Rhodobacter capsulatus SB 1003: one gene and its partner. The protein of the gene in region 1 interacts with the protein of each later gene in a pairwise test. Links are inferred from orthologs where the notes say so. Each region holds a gene or a part of one and is shown in the gene's direction. Other genes may lie near its edges.

Region 1 (7,252 bases):
CGCGATCCGCGACCTCGAGTCAAAGGGCGAGATCTTCCTCGTCGCCGAGGATTCGGAGTAACCCGGCCCGCCCGCGCCCGGTCGGGCTTCACCCCGGCCGCGGCCTCCTCTATCCTGCGCGCGGCGGGGCAGCGGCCCCCGTCCTGACAGCGGGGGCGGCAGATGACCAATACCATCGCGATCCGGCTGGGGCTGGTTCTGGCTCTGGCTTTCCTGGCCGATGCGGTTTTCGCGCAAGGCGCGGGATTTCTGTTCCTGGCCCGCAAGACCTTTCTGCTGATCGACTGGATCGCCTTCTGGCGTTAGCGCTGGCGCGAGCGCGAACGGCGCCGCAAGCGCGGTTTCCCCGGTCGAAATTGTGTCGGAACTGGTTTCTGCTGTTGACCTTTCCTGCATCTTGACCAAGGTAGCGGCGACTTGAGGACCGAGCCAAAGGAGGCTGAGATGGCGGTGAAGGTGGCGATCAACGGATTCGGACGCATCGGGCGCAACGTGCTGCGCGCGATCATCGAATCGGGGCGGACCGATATTGAAGTCGTGGCGATCAACGATCTCGGCCCGGTGGAAACCAACGCCCACCTGCTGCGGTTCGACAGCGTTCACGGCCGTTTCCCGGCCACGGTGACGACCGGCGAAGACTGGATCGACGTCGGCCGCGGCCCGATCAAGGTCACCGCGATCCGCAACCCGGCCGAACTGCCCTGGGGCAATGTCGATGTGGCGATGGAATGCACCGGCATCTTCACCTCCAAGGAAAAATGCGCCGCCCACCTGCAAAACGGCTCGAAACGCGTGCTGATCTCGGCGCCGGGCGACAATGCCGACAAGACCATCGTCTTCGGCGTCAACCACGACACGCTGACGAAAGATGACATCATCGTTTCGAACGCGTCCTGCACCACGAACTGCCTCTCGCCGGTGGCCAAGGTCCTCAACGATGCGATCGGCATCGAAAAGGGCTTCATGACGACGATCCACAGCTACACCGGCGACCAGCCGACGCTCGACACGATGCACAAGGATCTCTACCGCGCCCGCGCCGCCGCGCTGAGCATGATCCCGACCTCGACCGGCGCCGCCAAGGCCGTCGGCCTCGTGCTGCCGGAACTCAAGGGCAAGCTTGACGGCGTCGCCATCCGCGTGCCGACGCCGAATGTCTCGGTCGTCGATCTCGTGTTCGAAGCCAAGCGCGCCACCACCGTCGCCGAGGTGAATGACGCGATCCGCGCCGCCGCCAATGGCCCGCTCAAAGGCGTGCTCGGCTTCACCGACCAGCCGAATGTCTCGTCGGACTTCAACCACGACCCGCATTCCTCGGTCTTCCACATGGATCAGACCAAGGTGATGGACGGCACGATGGTGCGCATCCTGACCTGGTACGACAACGAATGGGGCTTCTCGAACCGCATGTCGGATACCGCCGTGGCGATGGGCAAGCTGATCTGATCGCAAGATCCGGACCGTTTCAGGGGGCAGCCGCAGGGCTGCCCCTTTTGCATGGCGGGGGTGCGGCGCAGACAACCGTTGCAGGTGCCGCATCGCGGCATTGCCGGAACGTCGGTTGCGGGAGATGCCCGAAAAGCGCATCTTCCGGTCAAGAAAACTGACCACCTGGACCTGAAAGATGAAACGCCTCCTCTCCCGCCTGATCGCTTCTGCCGAACGTCACGCCCGCTATCGCCGCACCCGCGACGAGATCGCCCGGCTGAGCCCGCGGCTGAGCCGCGATCTGGGGATTTCGCCGCAAGATGCCGAAGACCTCGCGCATCGCGCGGTCTATGGTCACTGACCTCCCTTCGCATCGTCGCGAAACCTGGGGCCCTGCGGGGCCCCTTTTTCGGCTTGGCCTCCGCCAAGGGCGGCAACGGCGCGCAGAGCGCCGCACGGATCGGCCGATGGCGGAGAGGAATTTCGCCGCGCAGGCGCGGCGACCCGGGCGCGGCCCCGCACCCCCGGCGTATTTGCGCCAAGAAAAAGCCGGGGCGCGCATGCGGGGCCCCGGATCACCGGCGGCCCGGGCGGCTTTCACCTGGGGCCAAAGATCCCGGGGGTCCCGGGGGCCCCCGGCGGGTCGCCGAGGCATCGCCTCGGCGAAATCCCTTAGTAAAGACCGCCCGCGGACAGGGATCCGAAGGTCGCCTTCTTCGGGATCACCCGCTGTTCCCCGGTCGAGGTCGTCACCGCCGTCGTGTCGGTGTCGGTCTCGCCCTGCGCGAACAGCGGCAGGTTCTCGCCCATCGCAAAGCCGCCATCGACGATCTGCCCAAGCGAGCGCATCTCCTGGCCCTCGCGCAGATATTCCGCCTGCACGAAATCGCCGGTGGCGTCATCGGGCAGCTTCTCGCCGGTGAAGCGGTTGTATTTCTGCCAATAGCCCCCCGGCGGCACCTTGAAGGCCGCGCCGCCGTAATCCTTCACCGCTTCCTGCATGAACTCGTTGAACACCGGCACGCAAAGCGTGCCGCCGTAAGCCCCCGGCCCCAACGTGCGCGGCTGGTCATAGCCCATGTAGCACGAGGCCACGATGTTCGAGGTGAAGCCGGTGAACCACACGTCTTTCGCGTCATTCGTCGTCCCGGTCTTGCCCGCCACCGGCACCGGCAGGTTGACCCCGGTCCCGGTGCCGCGCTTCACCGCGCCTTCCATCAGCGAGATCATCTGATAGGCGGTGATCGCATTGATCACCTGTTCCCGGTCCGAGCGCACCCGCGGCCCCAGCCCCGCGGACAGGTCGGGATTGCCGCAATCCGGGCAGGTCGTCGTCGCGTCATGGCGATAGATCGTCCGCCCCCAGCGGTCCTGCACCCGGTCGACCAGCGTCGGCTCCACCCGCTGCCCGCCATTGGCGAACATCGCATAGGCCGAGATCAGCTTGTACATCGTGGTTTCCTGCGAGCCGAGCGAATTGGCCAGGAACTGCCCCATCGGATCATAGACCCCGAAGCGTTCGGCATAGCCCGCCACCACATCCATGCCGACTTCCTGCGCGATCCGCACCGTCATCAGGTTCCGGCTCTGCTCAAGCCCCGTGCGCAACGGCGTCGGCCCGTAATATTTGTTCGAGGCGTTCTTCGGCCGCCACAGGCCCTGCGGCGTGTCCACCTCGATCGGCGCATCGACGACGATCGTTTCCGGGCTGAAGCCGCTGTCGAGCGCCGCCGCATAGACGAAGGGCTTGAAGTTCGAGCCGGGCTGCCGCATCGCCTGCGTCGCGCGGTTGAAGACCGAGGCCTGATAGGAAAAGCCGCCCTGCATCGCCAGCACGCGCCCGGTATGCACGTCCATCGCGACAAAGGCCCCGCCGACCACCGGCACCTGCCGCAGCGACCAGCGCAGGAAACTGCCGTCCTCGTCCTTCGTCACCGCCCGCACCAGCACGACATCGCCGACATCGACCAGATCCGAGGCCCGTTTCGCCCGCGGCCCCAGCTTGCCATCCGCCAGCCGCTTGCGCGCCCAGGTCACGTCATTGGCCGGGATCCAGTGGCCGTCCGCGTCTTCGTCCACCCCCTCGATGCCGATGCGGGCCTCCTTGTCGGTCAGCTCCAGCACCACCGCCACATGCCAGCCTTCAACATCGCGCGGCGCCTTGTCGGTCGGCACCGCGGCCAGCGCCGCGCGCCAGCCCGCCGCGTCGCCCAGCTTGTCGGCGGCAATCCGCACCCCGGTGCCGCGCCAGACGCCCTGACCGCGGTCGTATTTCTCCAAAGCCTCCTGCAGCGCCTTTGCCGCCTGCCGCTGCAGCTTCGGGTCCACCGTCGCCCGGATCGTCAGACCGCCGCCGAAGAATTCATCCTGTCCGAAGCTTTTCGACAGCTGCCGACGGATCTCGTCGGTGAAATAGTCGCGCGGCGGCAGCGCCTGACGGAAGGTCTCGTAATCGCCGCGCTGCACGGACCGCAGCTCGGTCGCCTGTTCGGCCTCCATCTGCGCTTTCGTGATGTGACCGTCCTCGAACAACCGCCGCAGCACGTAGTTGCGCCGCAGCCGCGCCTCTTCGTAGTTGCGCACCGGATGCAGCTCGGCCGGTTTCTTAGGCAGCGCCGCCAGATAGGCGGCCTCGGAAATGGTCAGCGCGGTCAGCGGCTTGTTGAAATAGGTCTGGGCCGCGGCGGCGACGCCATAGGAATTCTGCCCGAGGAAGATCTCGTTCAGATAAAGCTCAAGGATCCGATCCTTGGACAAGGCCTGTTCGACGCGCGAGGCGAGGATCAGCTCCTTGATCTTGCGCTCGGCCGAGCGCGAGCCGTCGAGCAGGAAGTTCTTCATCACCTGCTGCGTGATCGTCGAGGCCCCGCGCATGTCGCGCCCGCCCGATTTCACCGCGGCGTAAAGCGCGGCCACCATGCCCTGCGCGTCATAGCCCTTGTGGATGTAGAAGTTCTGATCCTCGGCCGAGACGAAGGCTTCCTTGACGATGTCGGGAATGTCCTGGATCGGCACGAAAATCCGGCGTTCCTGGGCGAATTCGTCGATCAATCGGCCCTCGCCCGAATAGATCCGGCTGATCGTCTTCGGCGTGTATTGCGCCAGCTGCTCATGGCTCGGCAGGTTGCGCGAATACATGTAGAAGATGCCGCCGATGGTCAGCGCGACAAAGAACAGCGCGGTGACGATCCAGGAGAAGACCCCCCCGAGCGAAGACAGGATGAAGCGGATCAAGGAGCACCCCCAAAGGCCATCTGGCCCGTTGCCGCCCCTATAGCGCGGGGCGCAGATCGGGTCAAAGCAAGTTCCTGTATACCACGAAACGCCCGCGGGAACCCGCCGGGATCAGCCCAGCTCCGCCAGCGCCGGGAAGGTGTCAAGCAGCCAGAACGACAGATCCGAGAGCTGCCCGGTCAGCATCATCAGCCCGATCGTCCAGAGCAGCAGGCCCGAGATCTTCTCGATCCGGCCCATGTTGCGGCGCATGAAGGCCAACGCCCCGCCGAGGCTGGGAAAGAAGGCGGCCACGATCAGGAAGGGCAGGCCCAGCCCGGCGGCATAGGCGGACAAAAGGCCCATGCCGCGGCCGATCGTGCCCTCGGCCATCGCCATCGAGGCGATCGTGCCCAGAACCGGGCCAAGGCAGGGCGTCCAGCCGAAGGCGAAGGCCAGGCCCAGCAGATAGGCGCCAAGCGCCGAGCCGCCCTGATCGCCGGTGTCAAAGCGCATCTCGCGGTCGAGAAAGCCGATTCGATAGACGCCGATGAAATGCGCGCCGAAGATCATCACCACAAGGCCCGAGACCTTGGCGAGAGTGTCCTTCCACGCGCCCAAAGCCTGCCCCAGCGCCGAGGCCCCCAGCCCCATCATCAGGAACACGGTCGACAGGCCAAGCACGAAGAACAGCGCCGCCAGCAGCACCGGCCCGCGCGCGGCGGGGCGGCCCGCGCCCATGTCGCTGACCGTCACCCCGCCCATATAGGCCAGATAGGGCGGCACGATCGGCAGCACGCAGGGGCTGAGAAACGACAGCACTCCGGCCAGAAAGGCGGTGGCGGCGGCGGTCAGGAAGCCCGCGTCGAAGAGAAGGTCAGTCGGCGTCATGCGCCTTTCTAGCAGGGCTGCGGCCCGGCGTCACCGGGGCACGGCTCACATTGCCGTGGACAGGGCCGCGCCCGGGCGTTACGCCCGCCCCATGACGACAGCCCCTGCCCTTTCGCTCGATCTGCGCGGCCTTTTGTGCCCGCTGCCGGTGTTGCGGCTGGCCAAGGCCCTGCGCGGCCTGCCCGAAGGCGCCGTGGTCGAGATGCAGGCGACCGACCGCGCCAGCTGGATCGACGTGCCGCATTTCTGCGCCCAATCCGGCCATTCCCTTGTCGCGGCCCGGGAGGTCGCGGGCGTGCTGATCTACACCGTCGCGCGCGGCCCGGACCGGCCCGATCCCGAAAGCTGAGCGACACAGCAAAACGCCGGGCCAGGGCCCGGCGTTTCGGTTTTCCGGTCTGCGGGGCTCAGCCCAGCGACCACCAGCCGCGTTTCTTCGGCTTCGGATCCTCGGGCGTGCCCGGATCCGTCTCGGCTTCGGGTTCAGACCCAGCCTCGGGTTCGGCCTCGGGTTCGGGCGCAGCCTCGGGGGCCACATCCGCCACCGGCGCGGGCGCAGTTTCGACGACCGGCTCGGGCGCGGCCTCGACACCCGGCGCGGCTTCGACCACCGCCTCGACCGGGGCCGGGGCTTCGGCAGCCTCGGCTTCGGCAACCGGCGCGGGCGCAGCCTCGGCAACGGGGGCTTCCGCTTCCGCTGCGGCCGCAGCCGCCGCCGCGGCGGCCGCCTCGGCTTCCTTCTTCGCCTTCGAGGTCGTGCGGGTCCGGGTCTTCTTCACCGGCGCTTCCGCGCCCTCGACAACCTCGGCCTCCTTCTTCGCCTTGCTGGTGCGCGACCGCGACCGGCTCGCCTTCGGCGCCGGCGCTTCGGGCGCGGCTTCCGCTTCGGCAACCGCCTCGGCCACGGGCGCCGACGCTTCGGCGTCCAGAATCGGCAGGCTCACCTCGGCCAGCTCGGCCGCCGCCGCGGCGCGGGCGGCGTCTTCGGCGGCATCCTCGTCCGAGGCATCGTCGCCCTCGTCCTCGCCGTCGTCCTCGCCCTCATCTCCCTCGTCGCCCTCGGCCGCCAGATCGGTCCCGCCCGGAGCGCCGTTTTTCTTCCGCCGCCGCCGACGCCGTTTCTTCTTCTTCGGCGCGCCTTCGCCGGGTTCGCCCGTCGCGGCCGCAGCCACCGCGGGCGCGGCCTCTTCGACCTCGTCCTCTTCCTCCTCGACGATCTCTTCCTCGTCGATCTCGGCCATCAGCTCGGCGCTGGCATGCACGACGGCGCTATGCACCTCGGGCACGATCCGGGTCGCGGTCTTGAACTTCTCGATGCTGAAATCGGGGCTGACCAGCGTCGGATCAGCCTCGATCCGCACCGCCATGCCATAGCGCGCCTCGATCGAAGCGATATGTTCGCGCTTGGCGTTCATCAGATAGTTGGCGACGGCGACCGGGCATTTCACCAGCACCTCGCGGCTCCGTTTCCGGGTGCCCTCTTCCTCGATCGCGCGCAGAACCTGCAGCGCCAGACTGTCATCGGACCGGATCAGCCCGGTGCCATGGCAATGCGGGCAGGGCTGCGTGGTCGATTCCAGCATCCCCGGACGCAGCCGCTGACGCGACATCTCCATCAGGCCGAAGCCCGAGATCCGCCCCACCTGAATCCGCGCGCGGTCGGTTTTCAGCTTCTCTTTCAGACGCTTCTCGACGGCGGCGTTGTTCTTCCGCTCTTCCA
Region 2 (5,409 bases), 1.1 Mb from region 1 along the record:
GTTGGCACGCTTCTTGCTGCATCCCTGATGAACGCATCACAGGGGAGAGCGTCATGATCGAGATCACCCAACCCGCCCAGGAAGCGATCAAGGCCGCCATCGAGGGCGCCGGTCAACCCGTTGCCGGGCTGCGCCTGATGGTGCAGGCAGGCGGTTGCGCCGGGCTGAAATACGGCATGGCGCTGGAGCTGGAAGCCCAGCCCGACGATGCCAGCCTGACCTTTGGCGAGGTCACCGTGCTGATCGACCCGCTGACCCGCGAACATATCGAGGGCACGAAGATCGACTTCGTCAGCAACCTGGAAGGCGCCGGGTTCACCTTTGACAACCCCAACGCCAAAAGCGCCTGCGGCTGCGGCAAATCCTTCTGCTGAGGGGAAAGCGATGCGCGACATGCAAGACGACGACACGAAATCGCCCGCGCCGCCGCCCGCCGCCGCCGCGGCCGCGCGTCGGGCCGCCGGGCAGGCCGCCCCCGATGCCAGCGCGCTGCGCGACCGCTTCGCCAAGCTCGCGCAGGCGGACACCCCCGAAGCGGCGACGGATGCCGCCGCCGCCGCTGACGACGAGGTGACCCGCATCCGCGCCCTGATCGACGAAATGCGCCCGACCTTCCGCCGCGACGGCGGCGATATCGAACTGGTGCGGGTCGAGGGCGCCAAGGTGATCGTGCATCTGTCGGGCGCCTGTGCGGGCTGCATGCTGGCGGGGCAAACCCTGTACGGCGTGCAAAAGCGCATCACCGACGTCCTTGGCCGCCCCTTCCGCGTCATCCCCGACATCCGGCACTGACCATGACCCAGCCCGCCATCTACCTTGACAACAACGCCACCACCCGGGTTTTCCCCGAGGTCGTGGCGGCGATGCTGCCCTATTTCACCGAGCATTTCGGCAATGCCTCCTCGGGCCATGGCTTCGGGGCGCAGGCGGGGCTGGGGCTGCGCAAGGCAAGGCTTGCCGTCGCCGCGCTGATCGGCGCCGCCTCGGAACAGGAGATCCTCTTCACCTCGGGCGGGACCGAGGCGAATACCACCGCGATCCGCTCGGCGCTGGCGGTGCAGGACGGGCGGCGCGAGATCATCATTTCCGCCGTCGAACATCCGGCCATCCTGATGCTGGCCGCCGATCTGGAAAAGACCGAGGGCGTGCGGGTGCATCGCATTCCGGTCGATCATCTGGGGCGGCTGGACCTTGCGGCCTATCGGGCGGCGCTGTCGGACCGGGTGGCCGTTGCCTCGATCATGTGGGCGAACAACGAAACCGGCACGATCTTTCCGGTGCCGCAGCTCGCCGCCGAGGCCCATGCGGCGGGGGCGCTGTTTCACACCGATGCCGTGCAGGCGGTGGGCAAGCTGCCGATGTCGCTTGCGGATACCGAAATCGACATGCTGTCGCTTTCGGGTCACAAGTTCCACGGGCCGAAGGGGGTAGGGGCGCTGTACCTGCGCAAGGGCGTGGCCTTTCGCCCGCTTCTGCGCGGCGGCAAGCAGGAACGCGGCCGCCGGGCAGGCACCGAAAACGTACCCGCGCTGGTCGGCATGGGCCTGGCGGCCGAGATCGTCGCGGCGCGGATGGCGGCCGATCTTTCGCGCATCGCGACGCTGCGCGACTGGCTGGAATCCGGAATCCTGGCCTTGGGCGGCTGTCAGCGGCTGGGCGATCCCGCCAACCGGCTGGCCAATACCTGCACCCTCGCCTTTGACCGCATCGACAGCGAGGCGGTGCTGACGAAACTCGCCCGGGCGGGCATCGCCATTTCGACCGGCTCGGCCTGTGCCTCGGGCGCGATGGAACCCAGCCATGTCACCCGCGCCATGGCCGTGCCCTTTACCGCGGCGCATGGCGTCGTGCGGTTCTCGCTTTCCGCCGACACCACCGCCGCCGAACTGTCCCGCGTGCTGGCCATCCTGCCCGAGATCCTGGCCGAGCTGCGCCCCGTTCCCGTAACCGCCTGAGGGGAAAGAGGATGACACCCGACCGGACGCTTGCGCTTTGCGACACCACCCTGCGCGACGGCGAACAGACCGCCGGGGTGGCCTTTTCCTTGGCCGAAAAGAAGGCCATCGCCCGGGCGCTGGACCGGGCGGGCGTGGCGGAGATCGAGGTCGGCATCGCCGCGATGGGCTGGGCCGAGGTCGCCGAAATCCGCGCCGTCGTCGCCGAAATCGCCCATGCGACGCCTGTCGTCTGGTGTCGGCTGCGGATGCATGATCTGGACATGGCGCAGAAAACCGGGGTCAAGCGGGTGCATTTCGCGGTGCCCACCTCCACCGCGCAGCTGGAGGGCAAGCTGCGCGTCGATCGCGACTGGATCTTGCGCGAGACCGCGGCTTTGGTCTTTTGCGCCAGTGATCGCGGCCTGCAGGTCTCGGTCGGCGCCGAGGATGCCAGCCGCACCGATCCCGACTTCCTGATCCGTCTGGCCGAGGTCGCCGCCGCCGCGGGCGCCATCCGGTTCCGCATCGCCGACACGCTTGGCTTGCTGGATCCGCTGGGCGCGTTTCGGCTTGTGGCCGAGCTTTCGGCGCGGATCTCCCTGCCGATCGAGATGCATGCCCACAATGATTTCGGCATGGCGACGGCGAATACGATCATGGCCGCCCATGCCGGGGCGACGCATCTGTCGGTCACGGTGAACGGGCTGGGCGAACGCGCGGGCAATGCCGCGCTGGAAGAGGTCGGCGCCGCGCTGGAAGCCGGGGGGATCGACACCGGGCTTGATCTTTGCGCGCTGCCCGAACTTTCCGCCGTCGTCGCCAAGGCCTCGGGCCGGGCGCTGCCGCCACAAAAGCCGATCACCGGGGCGATGGTCTTTGCGCATGAATCCGGCATCCATGTCGATGCGATCCTCAAACGCGCCGACACCTACGAAGACCCGCGCTGCGCCCCCGCCCGCTTTGGCCGCGAACGGCAGATCGTGATCGGCAAGCATTCGGGCAGCGCCGGTCTGCGCGCCGCCCTGCTGGAGGCGGGCCTGCCCGCCGACGATGCCGTGCTCGACCGGCTGAAGCCGCTGTTGCGCGCCCATGCCGTGCGGGTGAAACGCCCCGTCGAGGCCGGGGATCTGCGCCGCATGGTGGCGCGGCTCGCCCGCCCGTCGCCCCGAACCTGATTGCCCGAACGTGAATGAAGGAGACCCAGATGACCCCCGAAAGCCCCACGCTTGCGGCGTTGACGAAACTGTCCTCGGCCGAGGAAATCTTCGCCTTCCTGGGCGTCGAGCCGATCCGCGAGGTGCTGAACTCGTCCCGGCTGCACATCATGAAGCGCTTCGGCGCCTATCTGCGCGAGACCGACATGACCGGCCTGACCGAAGACGGGATCTTTGAGCGCGCGCGCGATGCGCTGCTGCGGGCGCAGGCCGATTTCGTCGCCTCGACGCCGCTCAAGGAAAAGGTCTTCAAGGTCTTCGAAACCGAGGCCGCGAAACGCAAAGCCCGCTTCGTCGGCCTTGAAACGCTGAAAGTGATCAAATCCTGACCGCCTGCAATCTGCCAGATTTTCCGGCCCCCGGGGCCGGTTCGCCGCATAATTGCGCAATCGACCCGGTGACCTTGCAAAAATGAACCGAACTTGCCTGCCGGACGCGTCGGAAGACGTGCCTTTTTTCGCCCATGCCCTATGGTCAGTGCAGAAGTCCCGACTGCAGCGGCTGCCGCCCGAGTCCCTTGCCCCGGGTCATCCGCCGCGGAAATTCCTTCCTGTGAGGGGGTGACTGCATGACCGATCAACAATCCCGCCCCGCCTCGCCGCGGCGTCGCTCGACGCAGTCGATCGCCGACCGCCTTGCCTTGGATGCGCTTTACGAGATCGCGAAGACCTTTGCGGCGGCGCCGGATCCGGTGGCGGAGGTGCCGCAGATCTTCAACGTGCTGTCGTCTTTCCTCGATCTGCGCCATGGGGTGCTGGCGCTTCTGGCCGAGCCGGGCGAGGGCGCGGGGGTGAACCCCTATGTCATCGCCGCGACGGCCTTTCAGCGCAGCCCCGAGGCCCCCGCCGCGGATGTGCTGCCCGATGCCGTGGCGCGGATCGTCTTTCGCTCCGGCGTGCCTTTCGTCAGCTTTGATCTGGCCGCCGAATTCGGCGCCGAGGCGGTGCCGAAACGGCTGCGCGACGCGGGCCAGACGCTGATCGCCGTGCCGCTGCGCGACCCCGAACGCAGCCATTTCGTCCTCGGCGTCCTGGCCGCCTATCGCAGCCATGACCACAACCGGTCGGGCTTTTCCGATGCCGATGTGCGGGTGCTGACGATGGTCGCCTCGCTCCTCGAACAGGCGCTGCGCTTTCGCCGCCGCATCGCGCGCGACCGCGAACGCGCGCTCGAAGACACCCGCCGCATGCTGCAGACCGTCACCGAACAGCGCGGCCCGGCGGCGCCGGTCAGCCTCGATGGCATCGTCGGCTCCAGCCCCGCCATCGCCGAGGTGGTGGCGCAGATCAAGCGCGTCGCCTCCACCCGGATGCCGGTTTTGCTGCGCGGCGAAAGCGGCACCGGCAAGGAATTGTTCGCCCGCGCCGTGCACGCCCAAAGCCCCCGCGCGAAAGGCCCGTTCATCCGCGTCAACTGCGCCGCGCTTTCGGAAACCCTTCTGGAATCGGAACTTTTCGGCCATGAGAAAGGCGCCTTCACCGGCGCCACCGCGCTGAAAAAGGGCCGGTTCGAACTGGCCGATGGCGGCACGCTGTTTCTGGACGAGATCGGCGAGATCAGCCCGGCCTTTCAGTCGAAACTGCTGCGCGTGCTGCAGGAGGGCGAGTTCGAGCGCGTCGGCGGCGCGAAGACGATCAAGGTCGATACCCGCATCGTCGCCGCGACGAACCGCGACCTGGAAGACGCCGTCGCGCGGGGCCAGTTCCGCGCCGATCTTTATTTCCGCATCTGCGTCGTGCCGATCGTGCTGCCGCCCTTGCGCAACCGCAAGAGCGACATCAAGCCGCTCGCGCAGCTGTTCCTGGACCGGTTCAACAAGCAGAACGCCACCAATGTCAAATTCGCCGCCGATGCCTTTGACCAGATCTGCCGCTGCCAGTTTCCGGGCAATGTGCGCGAGCTGGAAAACTGCGTGAACCGGGCCGCGGCGCTTTCGGATGGGGCGATCGTTCTGGCCGAGGAACTGGCCTGTCGGCAGGGGGCCTGCCTTTCGGCGGAACTGTTCCGGCTGCAGGACGGCACCTCGCCGATCGGCGGGCTGGCGGTGGGGCGGGTGATCACGCCGACGGTCCGGGTGAGCGCGCCGCCGCCCGAACCCGCCCCTGCGCCCGAGCCCGCGCCCGAAGCGCCGCCGCGCGAGGAGGTGCCGCTGCGCACCAAGACCGCGCAGCTGAGCCGCGAAGAGCTGCTGCGGGCGCTCGAAAGCGCGGGTTGGGTGCAGGCGAAGGCGGCGCGGCTTTTGGGCATGACCCCGCGCC

What was found. The genes of interacting proteins can lie anywhere in the genome.
Region 2: the proteins of RCAP_RS10715 (region 1) and RCAP_RS16150 interact in binary tests that used the Escherichia coli proteins (3 or more experiments, as listed by UniProt). The link is inferred for Rhodobacter capsulatus SB 1003 from one-to-one orthologs.

Annotation. Positions count from the first base shown.
Region 1 is NC_014034.1:2,328,237-2,335,488, forward strand. The notes cover bases 4,420-7,252. They hold RCAP_RS10715 (sulfurtransferase TusA family protein), read left to right. Parts: upstream 4,420-5,623; coding sequence 5,624-5,881; downstream 5,882-7,252. Other genes in these bases: RCAP_RS10705 (penicillin-binding protein 1A), read right to left, coding at 4,420-4,662; RCAP_RS10710 (cytochrome c biogenesis CcdA family protein), read right to left, coding at 4,774-5,532; RCAP_RS10720 (Rne/Rng family ribonuclease), read right to left, coding at 5,940-7,252. In the rest of the region: RCAP_RS10690 (flagellar motor switch protein FliG), read left to right, coding at 1-61; RCAP_RS10695 (hypothetical protein), read left to right, coding at 163-306; gap (type I glyceraldehyde-3-phosphate dehydrogenase), read left to right, coding at 445-1,446; RCAP_RS18960 (DUF1127 domain-containing protein), read left to right, coding at 1,625-1,789; more of RCAP_RS10705, read right to left, coding at 2,101-4,419. UniProt on the Escherichia coli protein: Sulfur carrier protein involved in sulfur trafficking in the cell. Part of a sulfur-relay system required for 2-thiolation during synthesis of 2-thiouridine of the modified wobble base 5-methylaminomethyl-2-thiouridine (mnm(5)s(2)U) in tRNA.
Region 2 is NC_014034.1:3,465,645-3,471,053, reverse strand. The notes cover bases 1-2,874. They hold RCAP_RS16150 (aminotransferase class V-fold PLP-dependent enzyme), read left to right. Parts: upstream 1-794; coding sequence 795-1,955; downstream 1,956-2,874. Other genes in these bases: nifV (homocitrate synthase), read left to right, coding at 1,967-2,874; RCAP_RS18705 (NifU family protein), read left to right, coding at 385-792; RCAP_RS16160 (iron-sulfur cluster assembly accessory protein), read left to right, coding at 54-374. Outside these bases: more of nifV, read left to right, coding at 2,875-3,112; nitrogenase stabilizing/protective protein NifW, read left to right, coding at 3,142-3,480; nif-specific transcriptional activator NifA, read left to right, coding at 3,720-5,409. UniProt on the Escherichia coli protein: Master enzyme that delivers sulfur to a number of partners involved in Fe-S cluster assembly, tRNA modification or cofactor biosynthesis. Catalyzes the removal of elemental sulfur from cysteine to produce alanine.